Regions from separate parts of the Nocardioides bigeumensis genome, predicted to be linked through region 1. Evidence: predicted binding sites of a transcription regulator. Region 1 holds the regulator's gene; the other holds the start of a gene.
What was found. The regulator LexA, encoded in region 1, represses DNA repair genes until DNA is damaged. The targets are predictions, from matches to a motif close to TCGAACANNTGTTCGA.

Region 1 (5,557 bases):
AACCACCTTGTGCGTTTGGCCGAGAAGCTGCGCGCCCACACAGACACGTCCGTCGGGGGGCGGGCGTCCGCGGAGGGCACGGTCGGGGAGGTCGGCGATCCCATGTTCGCCGGGCCCGTCGCCGTGCTGACCGCACCGGCCGAGCCTCTGCGCGAGGCCACCGCCACGCCCGAGGTCCCGGAGACCGCCGCTCTGTACGGCGCCACGCGGCTGGACAGTCAGTCCTTCTGCGCTCGCGTCACGGCGTCCCGGACCTCGGGCGTGGTGCTGCCGGTGGGCTTCACCTTCCGGGTCACGCTCACCCGTGCCGCGGACGCGACCGGGGCCGACGTCGCCGTCTCCGACTGGCTGGACCTCGCGGTGGTCGACCGGTTCTCCGACGGCGACCGGCTCCCGGCCCTGCCCGGCGACTTCGCGCACATCGGCGCCGGCGAGACGTGGACGTACGACGTGCGCCTGACCACTCCGCTGGTGCCGGGCCGGGGCCGGACGATGCGGTTCGCCGAGTCGCCCACCGGGCGCGGTTGGCACCTGACATTCGCCGAGCTCGACGAGAACGGCGAGCCGATGGAACCCGGGTTCGAGATCACCTTCTGACCTCCTCGGCTCCACACAACTGAAGACCACGGTTGGGGTGCCTACCCATGCGGGTGCTCCGACTGGATGGCCAACGCGCGGCGACCGCTTCGGGGGGAGTGGTCGCCGCGCGTGGCTCGTTGCGCCGGCGCGGGGTTGCCTGTGAGTGGCGGTGCGGTCCTGTCCGTCCGGCGTACTAGCCTGCGCGGGTGCCCGAGCCAGAAGCCAGCCCCGACCGCGAGGGCAGCACGCCCGTCGGCGCCGTGCTCGCCGCAGCGGTGGCGGCCCTGGGTGGCTCCGAGCGGCCTGGGCAGGTCGCGATGGCCGAGGCCGTCGCCGCGGCGTTCACCCGCGAGGAGCACCTCCTCGTCCAGGCCGGCACCGGCACCGGCAAGTCCCTGGCCTACCTCGTCCCGGCGCTGCTCCACGACTCCCGCGTCGTCGTGGCGACCGCGACGCTGGCTCTCCAGCACCAGCTGGTCGAGCGCGACATCCCGCGCCTGGTCGAGGCCGTCGGCTCCCTGCCCGGGGTCGACGCGTCGTACGCCGTGCTCAAGGGTCGGTCCAACTACGCCTGCCTGCACCGGATCCGCGAGGGCGTTCCCGACGACCAGGGCGTGCTGGTCGAGGTGCCCTCGGGCTCACAGGGCGGCGAGGTGCTCAAGCTCCGGTCCTGGGCGGAGGAGCAGGCCAAGTCCGGCGGGAGTGGGGAGCGCGACAACGCGCCCCGGCACACCGACCGGACCTGGCGGCAGGTCAGCGTCAACCACCGTGAGTGCCTCGGCGCCACCAAGTGCCCCTTCGCGCAGGAGTGCTTCGCGGAGCGTGCGAAGGAGAAGGCCTTCCGCTCCCACCTGATCGTCACCAACCACTCGCTCCTGGCCATCGACGCCGTCGAGGGCGTGCCGATGATCCCCGACTACGACGCCGTCGTCATCGACGAGGCGCACGAGGTCGTCTCGCGGGTGACCCAGGCGGCGACCGACGAGCTCGGGGTCCTCGACGTCCAGCGCGCGGCGCGGCGCTCGCAGCGCCACGTCCCCGAGCAGGCGGACCGGTTGGCCGAGGCCGGCGACGCGCTCGAGGACGCGGTCGCCGCCGCGTCCCCGGGACGCTTCGAGCGGGTGCCGGAGCAGCTCGCCGAGGCGCTCGCGCTAGTCCGGGACGCGGCGCGGGCGACCGTGTCGGCCTACCCCAAGGACTCCGAGTCCGGCGAGCCCGACGCCGGGCTCACCCAGGCCAAGGGCCTCGCCCAGGAGGTCTTCGTGACCGCCGAGCGGATGGCCGCGGCCAGCGACGGTGACGTGCTGTGGCTGGGCGAGCCGACCGAGCGGCTGCCGGCCCGGCTGCACGTCGCCCCGCTGCAGGTGTGGGGCCCGATGCGCGACAAGCTGCTCTCCGACAAGACCGCGGTGATGACGTCGGCGACCCTGATGCTCGGCGGCGACTTCTCCGCGGTCGCGACCTCGGTCGGGCTGCGGCCCGCCGAGCGGGTGACCGGAGGTGTCAGCGGCATCGACGACGGAGGGCCGACGGCCGGCGACGCGCTGCCGTGGCGGGGGCTCGACGTCGGCTCGCCCTTCGACTACGGCAAGCAGGCGATCCTCTACGTCGCCAAGCACCTGCCCCCGCCCGGGCGTGACGGCCTGGGAGAGCGGCAGCTGGAGGAGATCGTCCAGCTGGTCGACGCGGCCGAGGGGCGCACTCTGGGCCTCTTCTCCTCGCGGCGCGCGGCCGAGCGCGCCGCCGAGGTCGTCCGTGAGCGCCTCCCACACCTGACGACGCTCGCCCAGGGGGAGGCGCAGCTGCCCGAGCTGGCCAAGCAGTTCGTCGGCGACCCCTACACCTGTCTCTTCGGCACGCTGTCCCTGTGGCAGGGTCTCGACGTGCCGGGGGACACCTGCCAGCTGGTGCTGATCGACCGTATCCCGTTCCCGCGGCCCGACGACCCCCTGATGTCGGCGCGGCAGAAGGCCGCCGACCAGGCTGGCGGCAACGGCTTCATGCAGGTCGCCGCGACCCACGCCGCGCTGCTGCTGGCGCAGGGTGCCGGGCGGCTGATCCGCACGACCGAGGACCGAGGGGTGGTGGCGGTCCTCGACCCGCGGCTGGTCACGGCCCGCTACGGCACCTTCCTCAAGGCTAGCCTGCCGCCGATGTGGACCACGACGGATCCGGCGGTGGCCCGGAAGGCGCTGGGGCGGCTCGCCGAGTCGGCCGCGGCAAGCGCATCGGCCTGAGGGCGACGACCGCCGCCACGACCGCGGCCCAGCCCACGACTGCGTCGAGCACCCAGTGGTTGCCGGTGCCGACGATGACCAGCGAGGTGACGAGCGCGTGCGTCCAGGCCAGCGCTCGCAGCACCCTGCTGCGCGCCTCACGCTGCACGACCCAGGCCACCCACAGGGCCCAGCCGGCGTGCATCGACGGGAAGGCGGCGAGCTGGTTGGTGTAGCCCCCGAGGCCGCGGGGGGCCGAGGCCTCACCGCCCCACCAGCCGTGGGCTGAGGAGAGCTGCAGCACGTCGACGTACCCGTCGATCATCCGGGGCGGCGCCATCGGGAGCAGCACGTAGAGCACCAAGGCGATGGCGGTGGCCAGCATCAGCGCGCGGCGCGCAGGGAGGTACGCCGTGGGCCCGCGTCGCCAGAGCCAGATGAGCGCGATGCCGGTGACGAGGTAGTGCGCGGTCGCGTAGTAGAAGCTGCCCGCCAGCCCGAGCCAGGACTGGTCGACGAAAAGCTGGTTGAGCCCCGCCTCGAGGTCCAGGCCGAGCCAGCGCTCGAAGTGCAGCAGGTCGCGGGCGCGCTCGAGGGCGGGCGCCATGGAGTCGTCGGCCACCAGCCGGGTGAGGCTGTAGGCGACGTAGAGCCCGAGGACCAGGGCAACCTCCACGAGCCCCGCCCAGACCCTGGAGCGCCTGTCACGCGTCGGCGCAGCGGATTTCTGGAGCGGGGTTGTCGTCACCTCTCCAGCCTCCCCCTGGCTCATGGGGACAGGCTACGCGGAGGTTCCCCCAGACCAACCCTGAATTCTGTGTGGGGTCTGTGTGGGGGAGACCCCTGAGGTGCCGGCGTCGACGTCGTCAGACCCTGCGGAGCACGGCTGTGACGACGCCGAGGATCGTGGCGTGGGTGCCGTCGATCGGGTCGTAGGCGTCGTTGTGCGGCAGCAGCCAGACCTGGCCGTCCTTGCGCTGCAGGGTCTTGACGGTCGCCTCCCCGTCGAGGAGCGCGGCGACGATCGTGCCGTTGTCGGCGGTCTGCTCCTGGCGCACCACGACGTAGTCACCGCTGCAGATCGCGGCGTCGATCATGGAGTCTCCCGAGACCTCGAGCAGGAAGAGCGTGCCGTCACCGACGAGCTGCTTGGGCAGCGGGAACACCTCGCTGACCTGCTCCTCGGCCAGGATCGGGCCACCGGCCGCGATGCGGCCGAGCAGGGGGACGTAGGAGGCCGGTGGGGCCGAGTCGCCGATGTCGGTCTCGTCGTACGACGTGTCGTCGGTGCCGGAGATCGAGCGGCGTGCCGCCATCACCTCGGGCAGGAAGACCTCGAGCGCCCGCGGCCGATTGGGGTCGCGGCGCAGGAAGCCCTTCTCCTCCAGGGTCTTGAGCTGGTGGGCGACGCTCGAGGAGCTGGTCAGGCCGACCGCTCCGCCTATCTCGCGCATGCTCGGCGGGTAGCCACGCATCTCGATCGAGTCCTTGATGGTGGCGAGCACCTTCTGCTGGCGAGGCGTGAGGCCGGTGGCGTCCGGCGGGCCGTCGGGGAACTCCGTGACCTTGCCGGTCCGCCGCTTGGGGGTGGCCTTCTGGGCCATCACGTCCGCCTTCCGTCACGTCCGCACCCCGCTCGCCGGGTCGGGACTCGTGGGGCCACGGTAGACCCGAGAGGCGTCCAACTTCAAACACACGTTCGAACGGCGTGTTGCGGTCAGCCCCGCTCGGCCAGGACGTCGCGCAGCTTGGCGGCGAACGCGTCCGGGTCGCCCTGCTGGCCGTGCTCGCCCCCGAGGAAGCCCCCGTGGTTGCTGGGGAAGACGACCGGCTCGACGCCCACCGCCGCCGCGACGCTGCGCCCGCCGCGGGCGGCCAGCTCCTCGCCCGACTCCTCGCCGACGGCGATGACCAGGCGGTCCCCGAGGGCGCGGAGGGCGGCGACGTCGGGCTCGTACTCCATGCACGACGGCATGTTGCGCATCAGCGGGTCGGTGCGGGAGCCGTCGTCGCCGCCGGTCATGCCGAACATCGCCGGGTCGGGCGCGGGTGCGTCGAGGACCTCTTGGGTGATCTCGCCGCGCAGCATCACCGTGGTGATGAACTTCGCCATCGCCGCCGGCGAGCCCTCGCGCTCGTACGTCGCCTTGATGTCGCGGGTGAGAGCGAGCGCGTTGTCGCGATCGGGCAGGTACGCGAAGCAGGGCGGCTCGTGCGCGACGACCACCCGCACGTCCTCGGGATGGGCGGCGACGAGGGCGAGCACGTTGACGGCGCCGCCGCTGCTGGCGAACACGTCGACCGGCCCGACGCCCAGGGCCGTGATCACCCGGTGCAGGTCCTCGGCGTGGTCAGTCGGCGGGATGTCGGTCGTGTCGATGGGGTTGCGCGCGGCACCCCGGGGGTCGTAGGTGACGACGACACGGTCGGTGAAGTGGCCGCGCAGCGTCGTGAAGCCGACCGCGTCCATCGGCGAGGCGAGCATGAAGAGGGGCGGGCTGTCGGGTGTCGCCGACGCCAGGTCGCCGTGGACGTCGTACGTCACCGTCTCGGTGCCCTCGCCGACCGTGCTCGTCGTGCTGCTCGTGCTCATGGTGGTCATCGTGCCCTCCCGCTCGCGTGTGGTCCTGCTATGACCCACCGAGGTCGTCGGATTCATCGGCCAGCCGGTCGGCCAGCCGGTCGGCCAGCCCGGCCAGCAGCAGCTCGAGACCCCAGGTCATCTCGGCGCCGAAGGTGTAGCCCGGCCGGTAGATGTGCTC
Region 2 (5,557 bases), on a different contig from region 1:
CACCGGGCAGGAAGTCGACGCCCAGGTTGAGCCCGGGGCTGGCGTTGAGCAGGTCCTGGACCTCCTCGTCGGCCTCGTAGCGCGCGATCGCCGGGTCGAGGTCGAGCGTGACCAGGCGCGGCGTGCGCAGGCCGAGGCGACGGGCCAGCTCGCCCACCACGACCTCGGCCACGAGCACGCGCACGCCCTGCCCGGCGCCGCGGAACTTGCAGACGTAGGTGCCCAGGTCGTCGGCCTCGACGATCCCCGGCAACGAGCCGCCCTCGCGCAGCGGTGTCACGTAGCGGGTGACGCGCACGGTCTCGAGGGTCACGTGACGGGCTTCTCCTCGGCGAGCCTCTTGCGCTCGGCGGCCACGTCGAAGTCGGCGACCGGCCAGCCCAGCCCGAAGCCACGAAGCGTCTGCAGCAACAGGTCGCCGATCGCTAGGTTGCGGAACCACTTCTTGTCGGCGGGGATCACCCGCCACGGGGCGACGTCGGTGTTGGTGCGCTCGAGCGCGATCTCGTACGCGTCACGGTACGCCGGCCAGAGCGCCCGCTCGTCGAGGTCGCCGGGGTTGTACTTCCAGTGCTTGGCCGGGTCGTCCAGCCGCTCGAGCAGCCGGGCTTTCTGCTCGTCCGCCGAGATGTGCAGCATGCACTTGAGGACGGTCGTGCCCTCGCCGACCAGCCTGGCCTCGAAGTCGTTGATCGCGCCGTACCGGCGTTCGATCTCCTCGGCCGGCGCAAGCTCGCGCACCCGCGCGATCAGGACGTCCTCGTAGTGAGAGCGATCGAAGACACCGATGTAGCCCGCCTGCGGCAAGGCCCTCTCGATGCGCCACAGGAAGTCGTGGGAGCGCTCTTCGTCGGTCGGCGCCTTGAACGAGGTGATCTTGATGCCCTGCGGATCCATCAGGCCGACGGTGTGGCGCAGCGTCCCACCCTTGCCGGAGGTGTCCATGCCTTGCAGCACCAGCAGGATCCGGCGGGTACCGCCCGTCGAGCGGTCGGCGAACAACCGCTCCTGCAGGTCGGCCAGCTCCTCGCCCATCGCCGCGAGCGCCGCCTTGCCGTCGGCCTTCTTGCCGTCGAAGCCTGGGGCCGCATCGGTCTCGATGGACGTCAGGTCGACCGAACCCCGCTCAAGCCTGGGGACCATCGTGCTGGGGGCGTCGCTCATGCGCTCATCATGGCGCCCATCATCGCTCACGTGCGCCTCGACCTCAGGCCAGCACCCGGCGTACGTCGAGGGTGCAGCCCACGACCGTCCCGGTGGTGCCGTCGGCCAACGCCTCGTCGAACCAGATCCCGCGTTGGAAGCCCGCCTTGTCGAGCACCCTCAGCGACGGCTCGTTGCGGTGATCGGGCGCCGCGAAGTAGGCCGTCGCGTCGGGGAAGCGATGCCGAGCACGCAGCATCCACGCCCACAGCACCCGCACCCCGAACCCTCGGCCGACCCAGGTCGGCTCGCCGATGGCGTAGTCGACGCCGATCGCGGCCGGGTCAGGGGTCAGCACGGCGAACTCGGGGTAGTCGGAGAGCCGGTAGTCCTGGACGAACCCCACCGACCGGCCGTTGATCTCGACGACCCACATCCGGGTGGGGGTGCGGCCGTCGATGTCGGGCAGGTACTGCGCCAAGACGCGCTCCTCGGTGGGCTCGCCGTCGCTGATCCACCACTTCTTCACGTGCGCGGCCTGCCGCCACCGCACCACGTCGGGCAGGTCGCCGCGGGACATGGCGCGCACCGTCACGGTCGTGTCGTGGTCGATCGAGAAGCGCTTCACCTCTCCCGACAGGTCGAGAGGGACCGGATCGTGGGTCAGGCTCGCGCAGGTGCGCGTGGCCGCCGCCGCCCATGACTCACCTTCGCGCACGACCCCGCTCAGCTCGTGGCCACGGTCGCGCACGGTGAGGTGGGTGGTCACCCGGGGAGAGTATCGACGCGCCCGGCCGTAGAGCAGCGCCCCGGTGGTCGAACAGCCCCGGTGGTCGACCAGCCCCGGTGGTCGACCAGCCCCGGTGGTCGAGCAGCCCCGGTGGTCGAGCAGTCCCGGTGGTCGAGCAGCGAGCTTGCGAGCGGAAAGTCGAGACCCGATCAGTCGAGACCCGCTTCGTCGATACCCGCATCCTCGAGGTCGGCGCCGAGCTCGTCCTTGACGATCCGGAAGGCGAGGGAGGCGGGGTAACCCTTGCGAGCCAGCATCCCCACCAGACGGCGGGTGGCCACCGTTGTGTCGAGGCCGCGTGTGGACCTGAGCTTGCGGCGGACCAGCGTCCGGGCAGCCTCTGCCTGGCTCTCACCGGTCAGCTCGTCGAGCGCCTCCCGGGCGACCTCGTCGTCGACTCCCTTGCGTCGCAGCTCCTGCGCGATGGCCCGGGGCGCGAGGCCGCGGGCCCGCTGCCGGTCGGCCACCCACGCCTTGGCGAAGGCTTCGTCGTCGACCAGCCCGACCTCCTCGAACCGGTCGAGCAGGGCCTGTGCCAGGTCGTCAGGGACGTTGCGGGCGCTGAGCTTGTCGGCCAGCTCTCGGCGGGTGCGAGCCCGGCCGGTGAGCTGGTCGAGCAAGATCTTGCGGGCGACCGCCTCGTGGTCGGCGTCGGGCCCCTCCGCCGCCGGGTCAGGTGGCGGAGCGGTCGAGTCCCGCCGGGTCCAGGCGTCGACCCCGACGGAGACGTCGCCCTGCCACCTAGAAGTCGTCGACACCGATGGGCTCGTCGGACAGGTCGTCGATCGCGGCCGGGGTGTCGACCGTGGGGCCGACGCCGAGCTTCTCGAGGATCTTCTTCTCCAGCTCGTTGGCCAGGTCGGGGTTGTCCTTGAGGAAGCTGCGCGCGTTCTCCTTGCCCTGGCCGAGCTGGTCGCCTTCGTAGGTGTACCAAGCGCCCGCCTTGCGGACCAGGCCGGCCTCGACCCCGACGTCGATGAGCCCGCCCTCACGGCTGATGCCCTTGCCGTACATGATGTCGAACTCGGCCTGCTTGAACGGCGGGGCCACCTTGTTCTTCACGACCTTGACGCGGGTGCGGTTGCCGACCGCGTCGGTGCCGTCCTTGAGCGTCTCGATGCGGCGCACGTCGAGGCGGACCGAGGCGTAGAACTTCAACGCCCGACCACCGGTCGTGGTCTCGGGCGAGCCGAACATCACGCCGATCTTCTCGCGCAGCTGGTTGATGAAGATCGCGGTCGTGCCGGCGCCGTTGAGCGCACCGGTCATCTTGCGCAGCGCCTGGCTCATCAGCCGGGCCTGGAGGCCGACGTGGGAGTCGCCCATCTCGCCCTCGATCTCGGCGCGGGGCACCAGCGCGGCGACCGAGTCGATGACGATCAGGTCGAGGGCACCGGAGCGCACCAGCATGTCGGCGATCTCGAGCGCCTGCTCACCGGAGTCGGGCTGGGAGACCAGCAGCGCGTCGGTGTCGACGCCGAGGTTCTTCGCATACTCCGGGTCGAGCGCGTGCTCGGCGTCGATGAACGCCACGATGCCCCCGGCGCGCTGGGCGTTGGCCACCGCGTGCAGGGCGACCGTCGTCTTGCCGGAGGACTCCGGGCCGTAGATCTCCACCACCCGCCCACGCGGGATGCCACCGAGGCCAAGGGCCACGTCGAGCGCGATGGAGCCGGTCGGGATCACCTCCAGAGGCGCCCGCACGTCGTCGCCCAGACGCATGACCGAGCCCTTGCCGAACTGCTTCTCGATGTTGGCGAGTGCGGCGTCGAGCGCCTTGTCGCGGTCTCCTCCAGCCATCTGGCTATCCCCTTCTCCGATGGTTTCAACGTCTGTGTGGGGGACGCTAGACGGAGGCTCCGACATCGACCTCCGACGAGTCGGGCCGCCTGTGGAGAACCGCCCGGTCACGTCACCTGTGGAGACAATCTAGGCCGAACAGGTGTTCGATACGAGTTGCCGGGTCGGCGTGTCGCCCGTCGGCTGGTGGCAGGTCGCGCCGCCCGGCTCTCCCGGTCGGCCGCCGGCGAGTCACTCCCCCGGCGAGATCAGGCCCGAGTCGTAGGCGAAGGCGATCGCCCTGGCCCGGTCCCGGAGCTCGAGCTTGTCCAGGATGCGCCCGAGGTGGGTCTTGACGGTGGTCTCCCCCAGGTAGAGCTCGGCCGCGATCTCGGCATTGCTGCGACCGCGTCCGACGAGCCGCAGGACGTCGGTCTCGCGCGGCGTGAGCAGGTCGAGCGCCGCGGCACGACCGAGCGCGGCCGGCGTGGCGGCGTACCGCGAGATCACGCCAGGCACGACGCTCGGGTCGAGCACGCCCTGCCCGCGGCTGGCGCGTCGGATCGCCTCCAACATGTCCTCCGGCGGAGAGCTCTTGAGCAGGAATCCGGCGACACCACGCCGGAGTGCTTCGTCGACGACCTCGTCCTCGTCGAACGTGGTGAGCACGACGACCCGGGTGTCCGGCGCCTCGGACAGGATGCGCACGGCGGCGTCGAGCCCGTTCAGGCGCGGCATGCGCACATCGATGAGGACCACGTCGGGGGACGTCGCCGCCACCACCCGCACGGCGTCCTCGCCGTCGACCGCCTCACCCACGACCTCGAGGTCGTCCTCGGTGTCGATCAGCAGCCGCAGCCCGGCGCGCACCATCGCCTCGTCGTCGGCCAGCACCACCCGGAGCGCGTTCATGCGTCCACCTTCTCTGACTCCGGGAGGGGCAGCTCCACACGGACCGCGAATCCGCCTCCTGGCACCGGGCCGGACTCGAACCGGCCTCCCAGGACGTGCACCCGCTCCCGGATGCCGGTGAGACCGTGGCCTCCCGGGGTGCCGTCCGTCAGCAGTGTGCGGGTGGCGCGACCGTTGGTGACCGAGACGCGCAGCTCGTCAGCGGCAAGGACGACCGTGACGTCGCAGGCGGCGCCCGGGGCATGGCGGAGCACGTTGGTGAGGGCCTCCTGGATGATCCGGTACGCCGAGATCCCCACCGCCTGCGGCACCTCCTCCAGCCGCCCGTCGACGTGCACCCGGACCTCGGCCCCGGCCGCGCGGACCTGGTCGACGAGCTCGTCGAGCTGCGTCAGTGACGGGATCGGTGCCAGCGCGGCATGCTCCCCCTCACGGACCAGACCCACGATCCGCCGCAGCTCGTCGACGGCCTGCCGCCCGAGCTTCTCCGCACCCTGGAGCAGCTCCCCCTCGACGGAGTCGCCCCCCAACCGACGGCGGGCGATGCCGACCTGCAGGGTCATGACGCTCACGGTGTGGGCCACTGCGTCGTGGAGCTCGCGGGAGATGCGGGTGCGCTCTGCGGCAACCGCGACCTCGGCCTGCCTCTCCCGCTCGGCGCGCAGCTCCGCCGCGAGCCTGGCCAGCTCGGCGGAACGCACCTGCTCGCGACGCAGCAGAACCCCGACGACCCAGGCAGGCGCGAGGATCAGCGCGTAGAAGAGGAGCTCCCAGACCGACTCGCCCAGGGAGATGATCGTGACGGCTGGGACGAACGCCAGCAGCAGGTAGGCGATCAGAGCGCCACGCGCTGAAAGGCGGTAACCGGCGTACCCCACCAGGACGATGGACGCGATCAGCTGCGCCCCGCCGCTCGGCGGGAGGTCGTCAACG

Region 2: recA (recombinase RecA) is a predicted target of LexA. The motif match lies at 3,868-3,883, and genes of this name have one in related genera.

The regions. Positions count from the first base shown of each region.
Region 1 covers NZ_BAAAQQ010000013.1:392,890-398,446, reverse strand. Annotated here, with positions in the region: gene ABD295_RS16140 (hypothetical protein) at 1-597, shown strand, start outside; gene ABD295_RS16135 (ATP-dependent DNA helicase) at 786-2,816, shown strand; gene ABD295_RS16130 (phosphatase PAP2 family protein) at 2,719-3,567, opposite strand; gene lexA (transcriptional repressor LexA) at 3,662-4,399, opposite strand; gene ABD295_RS16120 (alpha/beta fold hydrolase) at 4,513-5,388, opposite strand; gene ABD295_RS16115 (TetR/AcrR family transcriptional regulator C-terminal domain-containing protein) at 5,426-5,557, opposite strand, start outside.
Region 2 covers NZ_BAAAQQ010000001.1:47,538-53,094, forward strand. Annotated here, with positions in the region: gene ABD295_RS00260 (hypothetical protein) at 1-313, opposite strand, end outside; gene ABD295_RS00265 (PPK2 family polyphosphate kinase) at 310-1,164, opposite strand; gene ABD295_RS00270 (GNAT family N-acetyltransferase) at 1,208-1,912, opposite strand; gene ABD295_RS00275 (regulatory protein RecX) at 2,083-2,691, opposite strand; gene recA (recombinase RecA) at 2,675-3,733, opposite strand; gene ABD295_RS00285 (response regulator) at 3,965-4,624, opposite strand; gene ABD295_RS00290 (sensor histidine kinase) at 4,621-5,557, opposite strand, start outside.